One region of the Lysinibacillus sp. EB271-A1-10B genome, then DNA from elsewhere that is predicted to be linked to it. Evidence: riboswitches for the same ligand, from Rfam matches in the RefSeq annotation. Region 1 holds a riboswitch; each other region holds the start of a gene.
What was found. Region 1 has a riboswitch for S-adenosylmethionine ahead of AC3WSK_RS24975 (MetQ/NlpA family ABC transporter substrate-binding protein). Riboswitches for the same ligand answer to the same signal wherever they lie in the genome.

Region 1 (6,116 bases):
CGTGCAATATAAGGTGCTGTATAAACAACAAGCGGCACAATAACACCTTTTACACCAATAGTTGTGCCAACGATCAGCTTCGTGAACGGTAAAATGAAGAATAGTAAAATAATGAACGGTACAGAGCGAATAATATTAATAAATAAATTGAAAAATTGATAGAGAAATTTATTTTCAAATGATTGCCCCGGACGAGTTAAAACGATTAAAAGCCCTAAAGGGATCCCAATTAAAATAGAAAACAATAATGAAATCCCGACCATTTGAAAGGTTTCGAAAATGGATTGCCCAATAACATCTGACCAGTCTGCAAAGAAACTTTGAATGCTATTCATTTAATTCGCCTCCTAATTCCTCAACGCATACCCCGTTTTCTATAAAATACGTAAGTGCCTTTTCAACGATATGTGCCTTACCGTGTAGATGCACGACAATATTACCGACGATGCCGTTTTTTAATTCAATGATATTGGCTGTTAAAATATTTGGTTGTACATCATAAACTTTGCTCACTTCTGCAAGTAATGGCTTCCCGGTACTTTCACCAAGGAATGTTAAGCGAATCACACTTCCGGAAAGATTTAATTGTTCGATTAGGGAAGAAGATAAATTACGTTGAGAAATAGTGTTTAAAAACTTTCGTGTCGTTGGGTGCTGAGGCTTCGAAAATAGTTCTATAGCAGAGCCATATTCCACAACCGTCCCTGATTCAAGAACGGATACATCATCGCAAATTTTTTGAATAACATTCATTTCATGTGTAATGAGTAAAATAGTGATGCCCAACTCACGGTTAATTTTCAAGAGAAGCTCGAGAATAGCTTCAGTTGTTTCAGGATCGAGAGCACTTGTTGCTTCATCACTGAGTAAAATCTCAGGCTCTTGGGCGAGGGCACGTGCAATAGCGACACGTTGCTTTTGACCACCCGAAAGTTGGCTAGGATAACTATCTAATTTCTCTGTTAGGCCAACAATTTCTGCATATTTTGCGACGCGTTTTTTCACTTCAGAGTCGTTATAGCCTAGAAGCTTTAATGGTACCGAGATATTGTTGTAAACGGTCGCTGTTTTTAAGAGATTAAAATGCTGGAAAATCATGCCGATTTTTTGACGTGTTTTGCGGAGGTCGTTTAAAGAAAGGGAAGTAATATCTACATTGTCGATCAATACTTTTCCTGTTGTTGGACGCTCTAATAAATTAACACAGCGAATAAGGGTACTTTTTCCTGCGCCACTGTAGCCAATAACCCCATGAATTTCACCTTTTTTGACATGCAGGTTAATGCCATCTACTGCCTTAACGATACCTTTTTTAGTTTTAAATTCTTTTGTTATATTTTCTAGTTGAATCATACTGTGAACTCTCCTTTCTAAGTCCTTCTATAAAGCAAGAATCTGCTAGCATACCTATAGGAGTCTCGCAGATTCTCAATTTATGAAAGGCCCTTCATCGTTACTTACCAGCTTGGAATGATAGAACCTTTGAATTCCTCTTCAATAAATTTGCGTACTTCATCAGATTGATAGGCTTCAACAAATTTTTTAATCGCTGGGTCATCCTCGTTTTCAGCACGTACCGCAATGTAGTTTACATATGGAGAGTTAGTAGATTCTAAAAGAATGGAGTCTTTTTTAGGATCAATACCAGCATCAAGAGCGAAGTTCGTATTAATAGCTGCCACATCTACTTCACTAAGCTGCTTCGGAATTTGTGCAGCCTCTAATTCAATGAATTTAAAATTCTTTTTGTTTTCTTCCACATCGCGAATAGATGCTGTTAAGTCTGCACCTTCTTTTAATTTAATGATGCCTGCCTCTTGAAGAACAAATAGAGCACGAGCCCCGTTCGTTGGATCATTTGGTAATCCGAATGTAGCACCATCAGGAACTTCATCCAATGATTTATATTTATCAGAGTATATGCCCATAGGAGTTAAAATTGTTTTTCCTACTGGTACTAAATCTGTTTTGTGATCTTTGTTAAATGCATCGAGGAAAGGCTTGTGTTGATAACTGTTTACATCAAGATCACCCTCGGCTAACGATGTATTTGGTAAAACATAATCAGAGAACGTTTTTAGTTCTACCTCTAAGCCACTTTCTTTGGCAACTTTTGCTGCAACCTCTGCAATTTGTTCGTGTGGACCAGAAGTTACACCTACTACAATTTTATTTTCATTAATAGCCTTACCTTGACTACCTTTATCTTCATTAGTACCGCAGCCTACTAATGCTGCTACTAATGTGAGACTCGCTAAACCTAGTAAAATTTTGTTTTTCTTTTTCATGAGACATACCTCCAAAGTTGTTTTATCGGCTGGTAAAAATAAAAAAAACTCTCTTAAAAAAATTAAGAGAGGCTCATGAAAAAACGTCCTCTCTTATCTTTCAAACGATGATCGTTTGCTGGATTTGGCACCTTCCTTAAAAAAGGAGGTTGCCGAGCTTCATAGGGCCAGTCCCTCAGCTACTCTTGATAAGAGATTTATAATATTTTTTTGTAAATCCGATATATCTAATATAGATTATAGGATATAGTAAGTCAATCGAATTTTTGAAATATTTTTTTTTGTTATACTATTTGATCGCGAAAGAGGCATGGGAATTCTTGCTAGGGTAGGGTGGAAATATTGTTATCAGGACAGTGTATTAGATAGTTTGATGAATCAAAGGTCATGTTCAATTTATCCGTTAGAAGAAGGGTTGAGGCAACCAAGAAAGATCATGAAATGAAAACTGCCCCTATAGCGAGTGTGAACTAATAGGACAGTTTTTGAATGGAAGGAAATCCAATGCTTATAAATTAAAGAAGTTTAATTTTTCAATTCGGCTGATTGCTTCACGTAAGCGATCTTCACTTACAAGTAAACCTACACGAACATAGCCTTCACCGTATTGACCGAAGCCATTGCCTGCAGCTACTGCGATATCAGCTTTATCGAGCAATACATCAGTAAACTGCTCACTTGTATAACCTAATGGAACAGGGAGCCATGCAAAGAAAGAGCCCTTTGGTGCGGTTACTTGCCAACCAATTCGCTGTGCTTCTTCGATAAGAACATTTCGTCGACGCTCATAAGTCGCTCTTAGCTTATTCGCGCAATCCTGAGATGCTGTAAGGGCAACCGCTGCTGCTTGTTGTACGGCAGGGAATTGACTACAAAATAGATGATCTTGAATAAGATTAATAGCCGCAACAATATCAGCGTTACCAACTGCAAATCCAATACGCCAGCCTGCCATATTATATGTTTTAGATAATGTATACATCTCGATGCCGACCTCTTTGGCACCTTCCGCTTGCAGGAAACTAATAGGTTTCTTGCCGTCAAATCCAATTGCACCGTAAGCGAAATCATGTGAGACAATCATGTTGTGCTCTTTAGCAAAGCGCGCCGTTTCCTCGAAAAATTCAAGTGTTGCAGTACCACCAGTTGGATTGTTCGGGTAATTTAAGTAAAGAAGCTTTGCCTTTTCTTTTACTTCATTGGATAAAGCATTATAATCGGGCAGGAAATTATTCTCTGCGAAAAGTGGCATGACTTCAAAATTAACATCACCTAATACGACACCAGATAAGTAATCTGGATATCCAGGATCGGGTAATAACATTGTATCACCGGGGTTTAAAACCGCTAACGGCAGCTCAACAAGACCGATTTTTGTACCACCAAGAATAGCTACCTCAGTTTCAGGATCAATATCAACATTGTATTCACGTTTGTAGAAGTCTGCGGCTGCTTGACGTAATTCTACGATGCCACGGAATGGAGAATATTTATGATGTTGAGGGTTTTCAGCTGCTTCCTGTAACGCTTTTATAATGTGTTGGGGAGTGGGCTGATCTGGATTGCCTTGACCGAGATTGATAACATCGCGCCCTTCTGCTAAAGCAGAATTCACTTTTTGCACCAATGCTGCAAAAAATTGAGTCGGGAGTTGCTGTAGTTTTTTTGAGAATTCCATGCATGTTCTCCTTTTTAGAAAATAATAATTGATGCAAATAATATTACTTTTTTTACTAATTGTCTAGAGTCTCTATTTACAAAGATGGACGCACAAAATACAAGCAAAGAGCATGCGAGCCTAAGTACAAAGCCGATTCTTGACGTAATTATGCCAACATCTGAGGCATCTTAACAATGCCCGTAAAACATAGGTTTTGGCTTTACTTTTAAACCCTTTAAAATAATATTTAATTTTTTTTTTAATTACTGTAACTTTTATTAAACTTAATCGTACTAATTAATAGAATCTAAAACTAAGAGCAAAATTGATTAGTAAGATTCACTTTCGCGAAAAGGCCAGGGCTCACTTTATTGCTGAGATCCTGGTCTTTTTGTTTTTGTTCCAAAGCTGCTCTTAGCTCAGACAACAGCGATATCATTTTTACTTGTAGTATAATGAAAAATAGAAAAACACAAATGCAGAAAAAGAAATATTTTTGGGACTAGGGGAGGAATTAAGATGAAAATTGGGTGTATCCAACTAAATGTTGGTTTTGGCAAAGTAGAAGAAAATTTTGCTCGTGCGGAGGACAAGATTCGTGAAGCGGCAAAACAAGGTGCAGAAATCATTGTACTACCGGAAATGTGGAATACAGGCTATGCACTTGAAAAATTATCAGAGATTGCAGATGTGGATGGAGAACGTTCGAAAGCATTTTTATCAAACTTAGCGAAAGAGCTTGGCGTACATATTGTTGGGGGCTCTGTTTCGACGAAGAAGGGCGATAAATTTTACAACACGATGTATACGTTTGATAGCAACGGTGAGTTAGTTGGTGAATATAACAAGGCACATCTTTTCCGTTTGATGGACGAGCATTTATATTTAGAAGCAGGGGATGAAATGAATCGCTTTGCCCTTGGTGATATCGAGGCTGCAGGCGTGATTTGCTATGATATTCGCTTCCCAGAATGGCTACGTGCTCACGCTTTAGAGGGCGCAAAAGTATTGTTCGTACCGGCACAATGGCCAACGCCGCGTATCGATCATTGGAACACATTGCTGCAAGCACGTGCCATCGAAAATCAATGCTTCGTGATTGCTGTTAATCGTATATCGAGAAAAGTAGAAAACTTCAATGGTCAATCAATGATTATTCAACCGTGGGGCGAAGTGCTTTGGGTTGGTGCAGAGGATGAGGAAGTAGCTGTCATTGACGTGGACTTCTCGATTGTCGATGAAGTACGGGGCAGAATTCCAGTGTATGACGACCGCAGACCAACGTTATATAGTGGAGTAGTTACCGAAAAATAAAATCTGATAGCACGCTCATAGCGACTTTGAGCGTGCTATTCTTGCAACATCGCTGATCAATCATAAATCAGCAGTTAGTTTTTATCCTCAATTAAAGAATTGGCGAGCAACATAAATTCAAGCGTAATTCGATTATGCCCCTTCATGAAATTTTTCCCTAAAAGACTTTCAAGCTTTTTTAAACGATGGTAGAGCGTTTGGCGTACGATGAACAGTTGATTTGCGGTTTGTTGTTTAGAGCCGTTCGTTTGCAAATATACTTGCAGCGTTTCTAATAGCTTACTATTATATTTTTTGTCGTATTCAATAACTGGCTGTAAATAATCTTGAATCACTTCCTGTAAATTTACTTGCATCTGTAATTTATAGATGAGGTGATACAAATGTAAATCATCATAAAAATAAGATGTAGTTTGTACTTTACTGCAAATATACAATGTTTCGAGTGCAGTTTGATAACTCTTCGGTATTTCCTCTACGTCTGCAACGACTTTGCCAATGGCAACTTGATACCCTTGAACTAGTTGTTTTTTATAAAAATCGGTTTTCTGCAGGGAAGAAACTAACGTATTTAATAATTCGCGACTAGATTTACTATCTTTCTTATGGAGTAAAATAAAAATGACATAGCTTTTTCTTTCATATAGAAATGGTATAAATCCATTTTGCTCAAAAAGGTTTCGATAGTAGAGCTTGCTGTAGACAATATCCTCTTGTACTTTAGAGACTGCATTAGGCGTTGCTAACATAAAAACAGCCCCGCTAGAAAGCTTATAGTTAGAATGATAGGTAACGATAAATTTATAAATTTCCTCTTTCGATAGTTTTTGATCAATCCAATCTCCTAAAATAGA
Region 2 (6,116 bases), on a different contig from region 1:
TTCAAATGGTTGTACCTGTTAGACGAATTAATTAGAAAAAAAGACATTGTTAATAATAGCCCCACAGCCCATTAACATTAATAATACAGATTTATCAAAAAGTAAACAATTACCATTTTCCTTTTTCTTTCATTTATTAACCTACAGTAGGCTTTCTTTTAACGGGAGGTTATAATATAAACAACAAAAGGAGCGAAATTATGTATAAAACAATTGAAGAAACAGCCATCGACCTTGGTATGCCAGAGGATCAAATACTTCGCTTAGTTTACGAGGGCCGTATTCGTTCAGTATACGATGGGGACCAAATACTGATTAATAGCGGGCAGTTTAGTACTTATTTTGATCAGCTAGATCGTATTAAAGAGGAAATTGAAATTTGGCGGAATACTCCTATTCCAGAGGATATTGATGTTAAAGATGAGGATTAAAAAAATGCCTATCATTCAAACAAATTGAGCATTGTTGAATGATAGGCATATCTATTATATTGTTACGACAAACCCGGCTCTTTTACCGATAATTTCGGCATAATCTTCTACCATTACACTGGCTGTTGGATACATACCTGCCCCAGGTCCAACTAGCGTTAAAGTACCAATATAATTTGTATCCAATGCCACTGCATTATTGACGTCATCAACAGGATAAAGCGGATGTTCTTTATCTACTAATTGTGGACCAACCTTTGCGATCACTTTCCCATCGGCTAGCTTCTCAACCTCAGCAACGTGGCGGTAACGCAAGCCTTTTTCGCACGCTTCTTTTACTTGCTCTGCCGAAATACTATCGATGCCAACTACCTCGACGTCAGCCCAATCTGGTTGTTCACCAAATGCTAAAGCACTTAAAATCATTAATTTTTTAAAGGCATCCTGTCCGGAAATATCATTATATGGATCTGCCTCTGCATAACCTAAATTTTGCGCCTCTTTTAAAGCAGTTTCGAACGACCAGCCTTGTGAACGCATTTTCGTTAAAATATAGTTGGATGTCCCATTTAAAACACCTTGAATACGACTAACATCATTGACAAGCAAAATGTTTTTCATCGTTTTAATGACTGGTACACCACCAGCGGTTGTTGCCTCAAAGCCCACAAACACACCATTTGCTTTTGCAAGGTCCTGTAGCTCTAAGCCTCGCTTTGCAAACATTACTTTGTTAGCTGTGATAACATGACATTTATGTTCAACAGCGCGCTTTAAGTAGGTAAATGCTGGCTCCTCATTCACGATCGCCTCAAAAACAACTTGCATACCTGGTTCAGCTAAAACTTCATCCATACTAGTTGTCATTAAATGTGCTGTCCCTGGTACGCGTTCACGGCTGGCGTCTGTAACTAAAATTTTTGCTACTTCTAGCTCAATGCCTAATTTATTTTTAAGCTCTTCACGCTTTTCGTTTAATATATGGTAAATTCCTTGACCTACCGTTCCAAATCCTAATATAGCTGCCTTTATAGTTGCCATTTCTGTTATTCCCTCCAACTTACATTCCGCAGTTTCATTATATTTATTTCGTCTCAGCTTAATTCGTACAGATTTTGAATTGTTCGCTGACTTTACAAAGCAGGTCAGTTTGCCGTGTTTAACACTTCGTCTTCAGACAGATATTTAGTCATGGTGTTTCACTCTCACTACAAAAAATATTCTGAATGAAAATACAGTCTGTGAAACACACAAATTCAAATAATTCAAAATTTAACTTATTGAAGATTGTATCGTAAATACATACATTGCACAAGAAAAATCTTTCTAGGATGGACATTTGTTTCCCCTAGAAGTGCAAAGGAAATCGTTTTCATTCCTTTTATTATATGATTTTTCACTTGATCTATAAAATAATTGAACAAATATTGACGATTCATATAAAAATAAGGATCATCACAATAGTGTGGGGTTGATTTTCGTTGCGGCTGGGCGCTTTCCTGGGGGCGTCCGATGAGCCGCTTCACTCGCATTGCTCGCTCCAGGGTCTCATCTGTGACGCTGATCCCCAAGGAGTCGCCCAACCTCCACTCCAATCAACTTATATTTGTTTAATTTTAACAAATATCACCCACAGCTTTTGGTGATGAGCCAAAAATAAATGCCTTTCTTCTATTATATTTATGTAAATACATTCCTAAAAATTGTTCTTTTGAAATATATTAATAAAAATTTTTTCAATTATGTTACTATATCTTCCAACATCTAATTAAAAAGCTCATTCCCTGTAGCAGCAGAGAATGAGCATAATTATATGAGGGATTTAACTAGCTTTGGCTAGTAATTTATAACGATATTGTGTTAGCACTTGTTGCACCAGTCTTATTTCCTCTAGCTTAAAATTTGGTATTGCATACGTACGTTCAACTAATTGGAACGTGCCGTATTTTAAGTAATACTCTGTCGCAGGTAGAGGAATATGACTTGCTCCGTAGCCTTCATAAGTCTCAAAAACTTCTTTTACTGTATAGCCTTCTTCTTTGACATAAACAAACTCCTTAAAAGCTGAATGTCCAAAGTTCTCTTGCCATTTACTCTCAACTGATGCAAGTATGTTTTGAATGGACATGTTGTTCACAAAAACATGACCTTCATTTAACTCATAAATAAGATAAGATGCAATGTTTTGCGCACTATACACATTTCCCATTTAAAACACTCCTTTATCATCAGTATTGGTAGATAAGAGTAGTTACTGACTTAGCAACTACTCCGCTTCATATATTTCAAAAGTGGGGGAGCACTTATGAAAACTAAATGTCGAACGATTTTCTTATTTCCTAGTATAAAACAAGGATTTAAACAAGTCAACAATACTTATTGAATTACTAGGTATTATTTTTAAAGAATTTCAGTTACCTTTACCGAATGAGGCAAGCGGATGATGCAGCAACGTTTTACGTATTACCAAATGAGGCCTATCGAATGGGAAAACACGTAAACGCTACAACATTAGCCAATTTCTTTTATTTATTAGGCTTCTACTTGTTGTTGTGAAACTGTTACTTGTTCAATAGCTTGTTCTAAATCTGCAATAATGTCCTCTACTGCCTCTAAACCGATGGATAAGCGAATGAGCGACTCGGTTACGCCAGTTTGGATTAGCTCCTCAGCTGATAGTTGCTGATGTGTAGTAGATGCTGGATGGATGATTAATGACTTCGCATCCCCTACATTTGCTACGTGCGAGAATAATTTCACACTATCGATTAATTTACGCCCTGCTTCACGCCCACCTTTAATACCAAATGTAAGCACTGATCCGAAGCCATTTCTCAAATACTTTTTAGCTAACTCATGGGTAGGGAAATCTTCTAATCCATTGTAATTTACATATTCCACAGATGGGTGGTTTCGTAAATATTCAGCTACCGCTAATGCATTTTCATTGTGTTTAGGAATACGCAAATGAAGCGTTTCTAAACCTTGTAATAAATTAAATGCTGCATCTGCACTTAATGTTGGTCCAAAGTCGCGTAGTAATTGCACTCGCAGTTTTGTGGCAAATGCAGCCGCTGCTGTGTCAATACCATAACGCAAACCGTGATAAGAAGCATCTGGCTCTGTAAAGCCTGGGAAGCGTCCACGAGTCCAATCAAACTTCCCTGCATCTACTACAACGCCACCTAAAGTTGTACCATGGCCGCCAATCCATTTTGTTGCGGAATGAACAACGATATCTGCACCGAAATCAATTGGTGTAGAGCCATATGGTGAAGCAAATGTGCTATCAATAATTAATGGTAAGCCGTTTTCATGTGCTACATTCGCTACTGCTTCGATGTCTAGCACTTTTAAACTTGGGTTACCGTAAATTTCAGCGAACACTGCTTTTGTTTTATCTGTAATAGCTGCTCGGAAATTTTCTGGATTTGTTTCGTCTACAAAAATTGTTTTAATACCGTAGTTTGGTAGTGTGTTGGCGAATAAATTATAAGTACCTCCGTACAAAGAGCTACCTGCAACAATTTCATCACCTGCCACTGCTAGATTTAAAATTGAAAATGCAATAGCTGCTGCACCAGATGAAAGTGCTACCGCTGCTGTACCGCCTTCTAATAAAGCGACGCGCTTTTCAAAAACATCTACAGTTGGGTTTGTAATTCGTGTGTAAATATTGCCAGCTTCCTCTAAGGCAAAAAGACGTTGCGCATGAGCAGTGTCTTTAAAAACGAATGCCGTTGAGCGATATACGGGTACTGTACGAGATCCTGTTACCGGGTCCGGCTCTTGGCCACCGTGTAACAGCAATGTTTCTGGTTTAAAATTTGTCATTGTATACCTCCATATGGTTATTTTTTTACGATGGCACCGGAGATGAGGAGGATTTTTTAAGTAGAAAACAAAAACCCTCTTCAGCTAAGAAGAGGGTTGCGGTTGCAAGTTTTCCTCCCCTTATCTGTCAGATCCAAGTAAGAATCTGTAGGAATTAGCACCTTAGCAAGCTCGTCACTTACTGGTTGCCGGGCATCATAGGGCCTATCCCTCCGCCGCTCTTGATAAGAGTATGTGATTCAATTTCCATCGTTGTTACAAAGTATAAACATAGACATTTTCTCTGTCAACACTAAAATTTTATTTTTTCCGAAACTTCTGTCTGCTTTTTTACGTATTACGAACGCATACATTATTTTAGTGTTACATAATTCATCACTAAAAGTTTCGGGGTGAAATTTGTTAAAATATACGCCCTTTTTATTAGTTGATTGGAGTGGAGGCGAAGCCAGCGTCAGCAACAAAGCGCCCAGCCGGAACGGAAATCAATCACACGTTTTGGTGATGAGCTTATTATATAGAAAGGAGGACTTTTATGTTAAAAGCCGTTATCATTTTTCTTCTTGTCGGTTATTTGATTGGCTGTATTCATGGCTCTAAAGTTGCTCAGTTTTTATCTGGGGTAGATTTAAAAAAGACTGGTTTTGGCAATGCAGGTGCCTCTAATGCCACGCTTTCCCTTGGATGGAAATACGGCATATTAGTCGGACTTATCGATATCGGTAAAGGTGTTGTAGCTATAATCGGTGCACATGTCTATCTTGCTGATATAACACAATTAACTGAAGTACAAGTTTGGCTCTTTATTTATATCGTAGCAGCCGGTGTCATTCTAGGTCATAATTTCCCATTTTATATGGGCTTCAATGGCGGCAAAGGAACTGCTTCAATTATCGGGATATTACTTGCGATTGATTGGAAAGTTGGCTTATTTGCACTCATTTTATTTGTTATTTTTTCTTTCGTGACGAGCTTTTTAATTGTCGGTGTACTTGAATTTTATCTCGTTTTTTGCACAGCCACATATTTATGGATTCCTGGGGTCGGCCCAACGTGTATAGCCTTATTTCTTTTTGGTATAGCCATCATTTTGCATATCGAAAATATTAAACGATTGATGCTAGGAACTGAGCCTAAAGTTACCTCAGCATTCAAGAAGAAAAACTAATATATTTTGGATATTTTTGTCTTTTCTATGACCGCGTATTTTCTCGTAACTGCCCATTATCGCTATAACTAGAAAGCATTTGAACACACTAGCTTTTTTTACAATAAATAGACAATTTACTTTCTTAATAAAGCATTTTACTAGTCGATGTTATAGAAAATGCTAGAAAGGATGAGAAAGTATGTCTACTTCTGAACAAGCAAAACCGAAACGTAATTTAAAGCCACTCTGGATTGCATTAGCGTTCGCATCCCTCATCATCATAACTTTTTTACCGAACAACGGCGATTTACCTGTAGCTGGACAACGGGCTTTGGCTATTTTAGCTTTCGCGGTCATCCTATGGGTTACAGAAGCAGTATCCTATCCCGTTAGCTCTGCCATGATTATTGCTCTCGTTACAGTTTTACTAGGATTAGCTCCGTCAATGGAAGATCCAACGAGAGAGCTAGGAACATCCGATGCATTAAAATTAGCATTAAGCGGATTTAGTAATTCAGCAGTTGCACTAGTAGCCGCAGCTCTTTTCCTAGCGGCAGCCATGCAAATTACCAATTTACATAAACGTCTTGCGCTATGGATTCTTTCACTAGTAGGGACAAAAACGAAAGCCATTGTCTTCGGTGCTATTTTAGTATCGATTGCACTCGCATTCTTCGTCCCTTCTGCTACTGCACGTGCAG
Region 3 (6,116 bases), on a different contig from region 1:
ATGTATACTTTATATACTTCTGGTTCAACCGGCCAACCAAAAGGAGTTGCTGTTGAACATAGAAATGTTGTAGGCTATTATCATAGTTTTAGAAATGAATTCAACATAAACGAAAATGATATTATGCTACAACAATCAACAGTATCATTTGATATTTCTGTAGAAGAAATTTTCCCAATCTTGCTTACAGGCGGAACTTTAGTTATAGCTTGTAGGGATGATGTAGCCTCTACAGAAAAACTTCTAGATATAATGAGAAATAATAAAGTCACAATGATTAGTGGATTTCCACTATTATTGAATGAATTAAATAAATATCCTCTTGTTGAATCATTGCATACAATGATTAGCGGCGGCGATGTGTTAAGAAAAGAATATATCAGTAATTTGATTGACAAAGTAAAAATATATAACACCTACGGCCCTTCTGAAACTACTGTTTGTATTTCATATTATGAAGTAACAAGTGAGAAGGTAGGAAATAATATTCCAACTGGTAAACCTATTGCTAACTATAAAGTCTATATTTTAGATAAAAATCGTCAGCCTGCCCCTATTGGTGTTCCTGGAGAAGTATGTATATCAGGCGTAGGCGTTTCTCGAGAATATTTAAATCGTCCTGATTTGACTAGTGAACGTTATACGCAAAATCCATTCGTAGAAAATGAGAAAATGTATATTTGTGGTGATTTAGCACGATGGTCACCTGATGGGAATATTGAATTTTTGGGTAGAATTGATAATCAAATAAAAATTGGTGGGAGAAGAACTGAGCCTGGTGAAGTTGAAGAAAAACTTTTACAACATCCTTCCATTGAAGAGGCTTGTGTTATTGCAAGAGAAAATAAAAATAAAAATAAATATCTAACGGCTTATATAGTGATGAATGAGCAAAATTCTGCCGTAGAATTAAAAGAATACTTGCTGCAATTTTTGCCTGATTTTATGGTACCGTCTTATTATGTTGAATTAAATAAATTACCTTTAACGTTAAATGGTAAAGTCGATAAAAATAATTTAGCAGTTATTTTAGACTAAGTATACAGAATTTCAGGAATGTTAAAATCTTTATTGTAGTATAAAACCTATATTAAAGATTATGCCAAATTAATAGAGCGTGGGATTAACGAAATTTAATCTCTACCTTTTAAAGTTTAAAAAGCTGAATACAAAAAGCTCAATAGTATTGGTCGTTCTTACCATATCTATTGAGTTTTTTTATCTTATAATTCTCAGGTTTTATAACTTATATATCTTCCTTATAATCTAACATTATGTCCCATATCTTATACAATTATCGTAAAATAAAAGTATAGGTTTTTTAACATTAATACAAAGGGATGACTCACTTGCAAATACCTACTTATGAACAGTTTATGTTTCCGTTTTTAGACTATCTCAAAGATGAAAATGAGCATACATTAAAAGAATTATATGAATTCCTACCTCAATATTTCAATTTATCAGAAGAACAAGTAGAAGAACTTCTCCCTAGTGGAAATCAAACAGTTGTCGTCAATCGAATAGGTTGGGCACGTACATACCTTAAAAATGCTGGTCTCATTAGTAGTCCAAAACGCGCTGTATTTAAAATTACACCTGAAGGCTTAAGACTTCTTCTAGATTCGTCTGTTAAAGAAATCAATCAGAAAGTATTAGAACGTTACCCTCAATTTTTAGAATTTAAAAACCGGACAAAACCTTCCACAGATTCTTATATAAAAACAGTTATTTCTGAGGATTCCAGAACCCCCTTAGAAATTATGAATGAAAACTATCAAATCTTAAAGCAGTCATTGCAAACTGAACTATTAGAAAAAATTATGGAATGCTCCCCTCAATTCTTTGAGCAATTAATTGTTAACTTAATCGTAGCAATGGGTTACGGGGGATCGATTTCAGATGCCGGGAAAGCAGTAGGGAAATCGGGTGATGGAGGAATCGATGGCATTGTGAAAGAAGACATCCTCGGATTAGATAAAATCTACTTACAGGGAAAACGTTGGACAAATCCAGTTTCAAGACCTGATATCCAAGCATTTGTTGGAAGCTTGGTAGGCTTTAAAGCTAACAAAGGCATTTTTATCACTACCTCTCGTTTTACGAAAGAAGCAATTGCATATTCCGAGAGTATCGAGAAATCATTAATTTTAATTGATGGGATGAAACTTACTGAGTTAATGTTTTTATACAATGTAGGTGTATCGAATGTACAAACCTTTACAATAAAACGTATGGATTTAGACTTTTTTGAGGAAGGTTTATAAACCGAAAGAAAAATGCAGCAAACTTATTTGAAGTTTGCTGCATTTTTTATGTATGTCGAGTCTTTCTTATGTAGTGAATTTTCAAACCCTATTTTTTATCTATATTTATTACTCTCCACTCGTGTGCCATATACATCAATAGTTGATGGAATATATGCATACTTACGTGTCAGCAAATCACTTACTGAGTGATAACTACTAAAGTCATTATCTATTTCCATTTTCATTTCACTTTTCTTACCTACACCATATACACGTACTAGCCACATTTCATCCTTATACTGAATAAATTTTTCCAATTCAGGATAAGAAATTGAATAGACTGCGCTTGTACTTGTTGATGTTGTACCCTTCACTTCAATTTTTATTGGTCTTGGAGGAGACTGTGGCTGTAAATAATCGAACGCTGTAATATCGTATCCTAATCCGTCACCTTGTGTTTGCGCAACATGCTCTACCTGCTCTCCGTATTGTTCTCCGAATACTTCTATTACTTTCTTTTTTACATATTCAAATACTTTTTGTTCTGCAATATCACCAATTTTTTTACGCTTTTTCAAGTCTTTTTGTAGCTGTTCTTGGCTTACTACTCGACCACGTTTCTTTGTACTACCCGCTACCCTATTACTAACTCTAGACTCTCCCTGCTCGTAACTAGAAGTCGCAAACGTTTCCTCGTTAATTTCACCATCTTCTATTAGTTCTGCTTCTGCTCCAGCCTCTGAGCTATCTTCGTTCAGAAAGCTGTCAAACAAGCTAGCCCAAGCTTCAGGACATGGAAATAAGTAAGCCTGATTTCCATGTCCATTTTCTTGAAAGGCAGAATATTTTTGCGGACGATCAGATTCCATATCTCCCCAAACAGCTCTAATTATAATTGGATGTTCTAAAATTGTGAAATCTACATCCACTTTATACCCATCGTCTGACCATAGATTTTTCTCTTGTAGCTCATGTGGTTGTTCTGCAATATAACAATCTGACGTCGCTATACCTACCGCACGAATCGCTTGACCATAACAGCTGTAAATTTTATTACCAGCCTTAATTGTAGCCATTCGTTCATACGCATGATTGCTATTTCCATTTTTATTTTTTTGCGGGGACCACATATATCCTCCGATAATTTCTTCCTCGTGTGTAGCATTTTGCATTACAATAAAATTACTCATAAATTCACCCTTAGCTTTAGGAAACGTTCCATTTCATTTTTAATATTATTTAAATATTGTATTTTTACTATAGTTTACGATTACTATATTGTCAAAAAAATCCATTACCAGATGAATAATATTAAATCTTTTTCAGTTTCAAGAGATTAAAGGCACTAAATTTCGCGAGAATTTAAAGCTTCTCTTAGTAGCCTTAAAGCAGACCTTTTTGAGAAAAAGTACTTTTATGTCGTTTTGAAATTCAATTTGATTAAAAATAAGTTGCAAATATAGATGTTTTATTATAATATTTCATTATTGTGCAAAAAATAATATGTTTTTCTTCTTATCAAGAGAGATGGAGGGACTGGCCCTATGAAATCTCGGCAGCGGAACTTTGTGATTAAGTTACTGTGCCAAATCCAGCAAGCAAAGGCTTGATAGATAAGAGGAGTGTTTTATAAATATAAGACCTCTTCTTGTTTTTCAAGAAGAGGTCTTTTTTTAGAGAAAAATGGACAAAGACGATCCATTTTTAATTTTTGGAGGTAGAACAATGAAGAAAGAAAATCCATGGGCGCTAATCCCATTTGTTGTTTTTTTGATTTTATTTATTGGTTCAGGGGTTATTACAGGTGATTTTTACGCCTTCCCAGTCATTGTAGCCATTGCCATTGCGGGCGCTGTGGCTCTGGCGATGAATCGAAAAGAATCATTTTCACATAAAGTTGATATTTTTTGTAAAGGCGCAGGAAATTTAAATGTCATGCTGATGGTTGTTATTTTTCTATTAGCTGGCGCCTTTTCAGAAGTAGCAAAAGGTATGGGAGCAGTGGACTCCACTGTTAACTTTGCTTTGTCGGTCATTCCGCAAAATCTCCTTGTCGTAGGCTTATTCATCATCGCCTGCTTTATCTCCCTATCAATGGGTACTTCAGTAGGAACGATTGTTGCACTGGCGCCAATTGGAGTTGGGATCAGTGAGCATACCGACTTTTCAATGGCTTTAGTAATGGCAGCTATTGTTGGAGGATCGATGTTTGGCGATAATTTATCCTTTATTTCAGATACAACCATTACTGCCGTTCGTTCACAAGGCGCACAAATGAAAGATAAATTTAAGGTGAATTTTTGGATTGTGTTGCCAGCAGCTATTGTAACGAGCATTATTTTAGGAATTATCACAATGGGTGGAACTGCGACACAAGTAGAGCATTTAAGCTATAGTTGGATAAAAATTGTTCCTTATGTATTAGTTATTATTTTTGCGCTAATTGGCATGAATGTTTTCCTTGTTCTTGCATTTGGGATTGTTCTGGCCGGGGCTGTCGGCTTAGCGGATGGCAGCTATCAGTTAATGGACCTTTTTCAAAAGATCGGCGAAGGAATGTCAGGCATGTATGAAATGGCATTTCTTGCGATCTTAATAGCTGGAATGGTGGAAATTATTAAGCTTAACGGAGGGATTGACTTCCTACTTCACCTTGCCACACGAAGAATTAAATCGAAAAAGGGTGCTGAATTCGGGATTGCCGGTCTTGTGGGGCTAACTAATTTATCTACAGCCAATAATACAATTGCTATTTTAATTGCTGGTCCGCTTGCAAAAAATATTGCTGACCAGTATGGGATTGAGCCGAGAAAGTCCGCAAGTATATTAGATATTTTCTCCTGTACAACCCAAGGTCTTCTGCCATACGGAGCCCAGTTCCTGGCAGCCGCAAGCGTTGCTGGAATATCGCCAGTGAGCATGTTGCAATACTCTTTCTATCCGATTTTGATAGGGATTTGCGGGATTATCGCTATCCTTATTGGATATCCGAAACCAAGGAAAGCCTGAACTTTATCACTTTAATGTGATGGGTGTTGCTTTAAAAACTATTGATTTTCATTGAATAATCCAATCGTTTTGAAAAAAGATTCATCAAAACGATTGGATTTTTTACTTCGATCCATTCTTTATTTGTAGTTCTTTCCTCTTTACTAATTCCGTTATTTGTTATAAGAAATTTCACTTTTATATAACTCTCGTTAAGATCATTAAAAACGGAATTAAGATCTATTTGTTCATTTAACAGTTTTCTAAATTATCAAATGATTCCAAATGACTTCTATTAACTTGTAAACCAGCTCTCCTATCATTGTTACTCTGTAAATTAGCTAAATTAATATTGAATTGGATGATTTCTAACAATTTATCTAAAAAAGCAATAATTATAGTCAAATCATCTTGCATTGCTACAATCCCTAAACTTTGGTGATGGATTTTGGTATTGACTAATTGTTTTTTTATCAATTCTAATTTAGCTATTTGTGTACTTGCTTGCTCAAAATTAGAATAGTCATCGAGATACTCCCTTGCATGACAAATTCCTAATCTCGTTAAAGATCGCATATAAATTTGTAAGAATCTCAAAAATTCTGAATGATTTTCAAAATTACACACTACTTCTAGTTTATTTAAATAACTAATTACTTTTAAATACTCTTTTTTTGTATTTAACCTATTATAATTCATGCTTTTTTTTGTATAAAAAACCGTTGCAAAAACAACGTCTCTTTATTTTGGCATAATCGTTTTCCATTAATTTAGTTGTTTTTTATAAAGTATATAGATGTAGTGAAATCGAATAGATCTATATTTAAAAGAAAGCTAATGCAACAAAGAGGATTTTTCAAAAAAACGTGTTAGACATGA
Region 4 (6,116 bases), on a different contig from region 1:
TAGAATAATAAAGGAAAATTGCATACTGGATTTAGAGAATTAACTCCATTTTGATTACCTTTTGTAATATGGAGTTTTTTTAGTGAAAATTGCTTAGGTAGATCGAAGAAGTGCCCGAGCCGACTTAAAAAACCGTTCAGGTGCTTTTTAACAGGCACCTGAACGGTTGATAAAAGGATATTTACTCTGCGTATTTTTCTAAAAAGTTATTAATAGTTTCCCAGTACGAATCACCAGCGACGCTTTCTGCACCGCCATGTCCAGCACCCTCAACTATCATTTTTTCCTTCGGTACATTGGCAGCTTCATATACTTCATTTAGCATATCAGATGGCACAAATGTATCATTACTTCCATGAATAAATAGCATCGGTGTTTTCGATTTGGCAACTTGCTCAACAGTATTAGCTTCACCAAGCGTATAGTTAGCTCTTACTTTCGTAACAATTGAAGAGAAGTGCATTATAGGAAAGGCCGGTAAATGAAAGATTTCTTGCAATTGGTAAGAGAATTCATCCCAAACTGAGGAATAACCACAATCCTCAATTATAGCCTTAACATTGTTAGGGAGATCTTCTCCTGAGGCCATCATCACTGTAGCACCTCCCATGGAAATACCATACAAAATAATTTCAGCGTTTTTATCCGAATTGGTAACATTATTAATCCAAGAGACTACATCAAGTCGATCGTGCCAGCCCATCCCAATATAGTCACCCTCGCTTTTTCCATGAGCTCTTGCATCGGGTATGAGAACATTGTAGCCTGAATCATAAAAATGCTTAGCATACTTTGACATTTGTGAGCCATCAGATGAATATCCATGGAAAACAATTGCCCATTTATTTGTTTCGTTTGTATTTTTAAGCGTATAGGCATGTAATTTCAAATGATCAAAAGACTTTACATAAGAATCCTGGTAATTCTCTTTAAACCACTTTTCGCTCTCTTCTTTTTCTTTAGCTTCCTTAGGATTAACAGCGATTGAATTGTGCGGAGCATCAAGCACAGCTGATTTATCTGTATTAGGATTTAAAGCGAGATTATAAAAATAATTCCCTGCAAAAAATCCAGCACCAACAAACAATACTAATAGAAGACTGACAATGATAATAATTACTTTATACTTTCTTTTCATATATTTCCCCCTAAAACTTCTATTATGAATTATACACAAAGTTGACAATATGAAAAGTGGACTTTTCTAAAATAGGGGAAAATAAAAAAGGGGATGACTTGAATCGTTCCCTTTGTATGTTGTCGAACTACTATTAATTTAAAACGCTACTGTTTTGAATGCGAAATCGAAGCGGCAGCAAAAAACAAAGTAGAGGAAGTGGCTAGATACATAGGATAGCGAGTAGCTTAGTATGGAAATCTCCCTCATTTTCACAAAAATTTCCTCTTTCAACAATAAAAAAAGGGAACGACTGAAATCGTTCCCTTTGCTTAGTAAATTATTTTAATGGACCACCAAGGTTTGTGATAGCTTCAGAAACATTTGAGAATTTCTTGAAGTTGTCGTTGAATAAACCAGCAAGTTCAGCAGCTTTTTTATCATAAGCAGCTTTGTCTGCCCATGCATCACGAGGATTAAGCACTTCAGTTGGTACACCCTCAATAGTAGTTGGGATGTTTAAACCGAATACTGAATCTTGAATTGTTTCAACATCAGTTAATTTACCATCAATTGCAGCGCGCACCATTGTACGAGTGTAAGAAAGCTTCATACGGCTACCAGTACCATATTCGCCACCAGTCCAACCAGTGTTCACTAAGAATACTTGTGCACCGTGCTCGTCAATTTTTTGACCTAACATTTCAGCATAAACTGTTGCTGGAAGTGGAAGGAATGGAGAACCGAAGCAAGTAGAGAATACTGGTTCTGGCTCTGTTACACCACGTTCTGTACCAGCAAGTTTAGATGTGAAACCGCTTAGGAAGTGGTACATTGCTTGCTCTTTTGTTAATTTACTGATTGGAGGTAATACGCCAAATGCATCAGCTGTTAAGAAGATGATTGTTTTTGGGTGACCAGCAACAGATGGATCAACAATATTTTCAATGTATTGAATTGGATAAGCTACACGTGTATTTTCTGTTAATGAACCGTCATCATAGTCACAAACACGAGTTTCTGGATCAACAGCTACGTTTTCTAAAACAGATCCGAAGCGGATTGCGTTGTAGATTTCTGGTTCTTTTTCAGCAGAAAGGTTAATTGTTTTTGCGTAGCAACCGCCCTCAATGTTGAATACACCGTTATCAGACCATCCGTGTTCATCGTCACCGATAAGCTTACGGTCAGGATCTGCTGATAAAGTAGTTTTACCAGTACCAGATAAACCGAAGAATAATGCAACATCACCAGCTTCACCAACGTTTGCTGAGCAGTGCATTGAAAGGATGCCTTGTTGTGGTAATAAGTAGTTCATAATACCGAAAATAGACTTTTTGATTTCACCAGCGTATTCAGTACCACCGATTAGGATGATTTTCTTTTCAAGTGATACAATGATGAATGTTTCAGAAGCAGTGCCATCAACGGCAGGGTCTGCTTTGAAATTAGGAGCTGAGATAACTGTGAAGTCAGCAACATGAGAAGCTAATTCCTCTTTAGTTGGACGGATAAATAATTGATGAGCGAACAGATTGTGCCAAGCATATTCATTGATTACTTGGATGCTTAATTGAGAATCTTTGTCAGCACCAGCAAAGCCTTTGAATACGAATAATTCGTCACGTTCTTTTAAATATTTTACTACTTTTACATATAAGTTATCGAACACTTCAGAAGAAATTGGTCGGTTAACTTTTCCCCAGTCAATTTTATCTTTTGTGCTCTCTTCTTCTACCGTATATTTATCTTTAGGTGAACGACCAGTGTATTTGCCAGTTTCTGCACGAACTGCGCCATCTACTGTTAACATAGCTTCACCACGAGAAGTAGCTTTTTCAGCTAATTGTGGTACTGAAAGTTGAACATTAATGTTACCGCCGCTTAATAATTCCTTCAGTTCGTTTGCAATTTCTACTGAATTCATCGATTAAATACCATCCTTTTTTATAGTATTCCCTTGAGTCTGAGGGAGATTTTCTTAATTTCAAAAATAGTATAACACAATTGCTTAAATAATCTATACTAATTCAGAAATTATTTTTCAGATTTTATTACTTTTCAAGAAAACGACAAAAAGTAAATTGATTCGTTTTGATAATGCTTTTTACCCTATTTATTATAAGTGATCAGTCAATCACTTTCGACACAGCAAAATTGTGTTCTAGAAGCTTTTGGCTTATATGAGGTTCGCACAGGATGTGAAGTTTTAGCTTGTTTTTTATTAGTTGGAGCTTGTCTTCGATTGAAAAGGGGCTACAATCATTTTCATCCACCACATGTTCCGTAGCTGACGCTTTGCTTTCACTACAAAATGTGCTGTAAAGGGTTACACATATGTTAACACATGATGTGAGGTGGAGAGTAGGGATTATTTTGTTTGAATTTACAGGATAATACAAATAGGTTTCATAATAATGGTATAACTGTAGCTGACGCTTTGCTTTCGCTACAGATAAACAAAGCGAACGGAATCGGTTTTGTGCTTAGACCTGGAGATGTTCTTTGTGCGAAAGCGACAACACGAGAGCCGACGTGATGTCGCTTTCGGCAATGCTGCAGGACGTGGTGTTCTTACACTGAGATTCTCTATTTTAGCGGGTGTTTGGGCACTTGCTGAAAGAAGTTAAAAATATTTGACAACGTTCGACCTTTTACGTATTATGAGATATTGAACGGATACTCTTATCCCGAGCTGGTGGAGGGTCAGGCCCTGTGAAACCCGGCAACCTGCATGAACTATTTCACGACATGCGCTGGTGCCAACCTGATGCAAGGGAACCCCCTTGAACGATAAGAGTGAAAGGTTACGAAGTCATTATTCCTTTCCTCATGTTAAGTAAGCGTGAGAAAAGGATTTTTTTATTGTTAAAAACGAATGTAAAGGTAAGTATATAGTCCTTTCCTTATTATAATGACGGATCTTTCGAAAACCTCGTGTTAAAAGTAGTAGTTGTTTTTTGTGCGAAAGTGAAACGACAGCAACAGTTGTTTTTTTGTACGAAAGCGCAGTGCAAACGTAGCGACAGCAACAACTGCTTTAGAGTTCAATCTATAGGAGCGGGCTTGACATGGGTAATGAGTACCGTATTAATTCGCAAATATTATTTGTAAAAGTAATAGGAGGAAAACCAAATGACAAAACGTCGACTGTTTACATCAGAGAGTGTAACAGAAGGACATCCAGACAAAATATGTGATCAAATCTCGGATGCCATTTTAGATGCTATTTTAGCAGAAGATCCAAACGCACGTGTAGCGTGTGAAACAACAGTAACAACTGGTTTAGTACTAGTAGCAGGAGAAATTACTACCTCTACTTATGTAGACATTAAAGGTATCGTTCGTGATACTGTAGCAGAAATCGGTTATACACGTGGGAAATATGGCTTTGATGCTGAAAATCTAGCAGTACTTGTTGCTATTGGTGAACAATCACCTGATATTGCTCAAGGTGTTGACCAAGCATTAGAGGCACGTGAAGGCTCTATGACAGACGCTGACATTGAAGCAATTGGCGCAGGTGACCAAGGTTTAATGTTCGGTTATGCATGTAACGAAACACCAGAGCTTATGCCATTACCAATTAGTTTAGCGCATAAATTGGCTCGTCGCTTAACGGAAGTACGTAAATCTGATGAACTAGGTTATTTACGTCCAGACGGAAAAACACAAGTGACAATTGAATATGATGAAAACAATGTACCAGTGCGCGTTGATACGATTGTCATTTCTACACAGCATGACGAAGAAGCTACACTTGAGCAAATTCAAGCAGACTTAAAAGAATTTGTTATTGCTCCAGTTGTTCCAAGTGAATTATTAGATGCCGAGACTAAATATTTCATCAACCCAACTGGTCGATTCGTAATTGGTGGTCCAAAAGGAGATGCTGGTCTAACTGGACGTAAAATCATCGTTGATACATACGGTGGCTATGCCCGTCATGGTGGTGGTGCTTTCTCTGGTAAGGATGCAACTAAGGTAGACCGTTCAGCGGCATATGCAGCCCGCTATGTGGCAAAAAATATCGTAGCAGCTGGTTTAGCAGATCGAGCTGAAGTACAACTAGCTTATGCGATTGGTGTTGCTCAACCTGTATCTATTGCTGTTGATACATTCGGGACAGGAAAAGTTACGGAAAGTGAAATTGTAAAATGGGTACGCGAGCTATTTGACCTACGCCCAGCAGGGATTATTAAAATGCTTAACCTTCGTCGCCCAATTTATAAGCAAACTGCAGCATATGGTCACTTTGGTCGTACAGACTTAAATGTACCTTGGGAACAAACAGACAAAGCAGACGCATTACAAGAAAAAGCAGGTTTATAAACTATTCAGCTAAAGTAATAAAGTAGCTGGACCAATATTTTAAGATACTATTACAGAAAGGGGCTCTACATGCTATTGCCCCTTTCACTGTATTTATACTAAAAAAAACTCCATATATAATCGTGTATGGCTAGGTTGTCCAAGCAAACGTGGAGCTGCTTTGATTAAGTTGAAATAACTATTTATTTTTTGGTTGAAGAGATTTATAGTATTGGCCTTTTTCTACATATTCATGTATGATGCGTTCCATATCTTCTTTATCTTCATCGTTTAATTCTCTTACAACTTTTGCGGGACGCCCTAATGCTAAGCTATTTGGAGGAATGACTTTGCCTGGAGGAACAAGGCTACCTGCCCCAATAAATGCACCCTCTCCAATCTCCGCTCCGTCTAATATGATAGAGCCCATACCTATTAAGGCTTTTTTACGAATCGTACAGCTATGTAAAGTTACTTGATGTCCGACTGTTACCTCATCTTCGATAATTAGTGGATATTTAGGGCTTTGATGTAAGCAACAGAGGTCTTGAATACTAACTCTTTTTCCGATAATTGTCGGTGATACGTCCCCTCGAATAACTGTGTTAAACCAAATAGTTGTTTCAGCACCTATTGTTACGTCACCAGTAACGGTTGCATAATCGGCAATAAATACTGATGGATCAAT

Region 2: it holds a riboswitch for S-adenosylmethionine, as region 1 does, so the genes downstream of both, AC3WSK_RS24645 (O-acetylhomoserine aminocarboxypropyltransferase/cysteine synthase family protein) here and AC3WSK_RS24975 (MetQ/NlpA family ABC transporter substrate-binding protein) in region 1, are expected to answer to the same signal.
Region 3: it holds a riboswitch for S-adenosylmethionine, as region 1 does, so the genes downstream of both, AC3WSK_RS11820 (Na+/H+ antiporter NhaC family protein) here and AC3WSK_RS24975 (MetQ/NlpA family ABC transporter substrate-binding protein) in region 1, are expected to answer to the same signal.
Region 4: it holds a riboswitch for S-adenosylmethionine, as region 1 does, so the genes downstream of both, metK (methionine adenosyltransferase) here and AC3WSK_RS24975 (MetQ/NlpA family ABC transporter substrate-binding protein) in region 1, are expected to answer to the same signal.

What each region holds. Positions count from the first base shown of each region.
Region 1 covers NZ_JBYTDL010000036.1:8,968-15,083, reverse strand. The annotation lists gene AC3WSK_RS24985 (methionine ABC transporter permease) at 1-335, opposite strand, end outside; gene AC3WSK_RS24980 (methionine ABC transporter ATP-binding protein) at 328-1,353, opposite strand; gene AC3WSK_RS24975 (MetQ/NlpA family ABC transporter substrate-binding protein) at 1,458-2,288, opposite strand; SAM riboswitch class I at 2,379-2,483, opposite strand; gene AC3WSK_RS24970 (pyridoxal phosphate-dependent aminotransferase) at 2,797-3,966, opposite strand; gene AC3WSK_RS24965 (carbon-nitrogen family hydrolase) at 4,468-5,262, shown strand; gene AC3WSK_RS24960 (PucR family transcriptional regulator) at 5,337-6,116, opposite strand, start outside.
Region 2 covers NZ_JBYTDL010000034.1:6,568-12,683, reverse strand. The annotation lists gene AC3WSK_RS24660 (MerR family transcriptional regulator) at 201-431, shown strand; gene AC3WSK_RS24655 (homoserine dehydrogenase) at 486-1,472, opposite strand; gene AC3WSK_RS24650 (hypothetical protein) at 2,254-2,640, opposite strand; gene AC3WSK_RS24645 (O-acetylhomoserine aminocarboxypropyltransferase/cysteine synthase family protein) at 2,964-4,265, opposite strand; SAM riboswitch class I at 4,383-4,496, opposite strand; gene AC3WSK_RS24640 (glycerol-3-phosphate acyltransferase) at 4,801-5,433, shown strand; gene AC3WSK_RS24635 (DASS family sodium-coupled anion symporter) at 5,615-6,116, shown strand, end outside.
Region 3 covers NZ_JBYTDL010000007.1:73,247-79,362, forward strand. The annotation lists gene AC3WSK_RS11805 (non-ribosomal peptide synthetase) at 1-1,038, shown strand, start outside; gene AC3WSK_RS11810 (restriction endonuclease) at 1,350-2,267, shown strand; gene AC3WSK_RS11815 (protein NO VEIN domain-containing protein) at 2,363-3,439, opposite strand; SAM riboswitch class I at 3,762-3,869, shown strand; gene AC3WSK_RS11820 (Na+/H+ antiporter NhaC family protein) at 3,975-5,258, shown strand; gene AC3WSK_RS11825 (hypothetical protein) at 5,490-5,936, opposite strand.
Region 4 covers NZ_JBYTDL010000006.1:176,842-182,957, reverse strand. The annotation lists gene AC3WSK_RS11245 (alpha/beta hydrolase) at 182-1,138, opposite strand; gene pckA (phosphoenolpyruvate carboxykinase (ATP)) at 1,458-3,044, opposite strand; gene AC3WSK_RS11235 (hypothetical protein) at 3,625-3,747, shown strand; SAM riboswitch class I at 3,800-3,917, shown strand; gene metK (methionine adenosyltransferase) at 4,253-5,449, shown strand; gene AC3WSK_RS11225 (gamma carbonic anhydrase) at 5,628-6,116, opposite strand, start outside.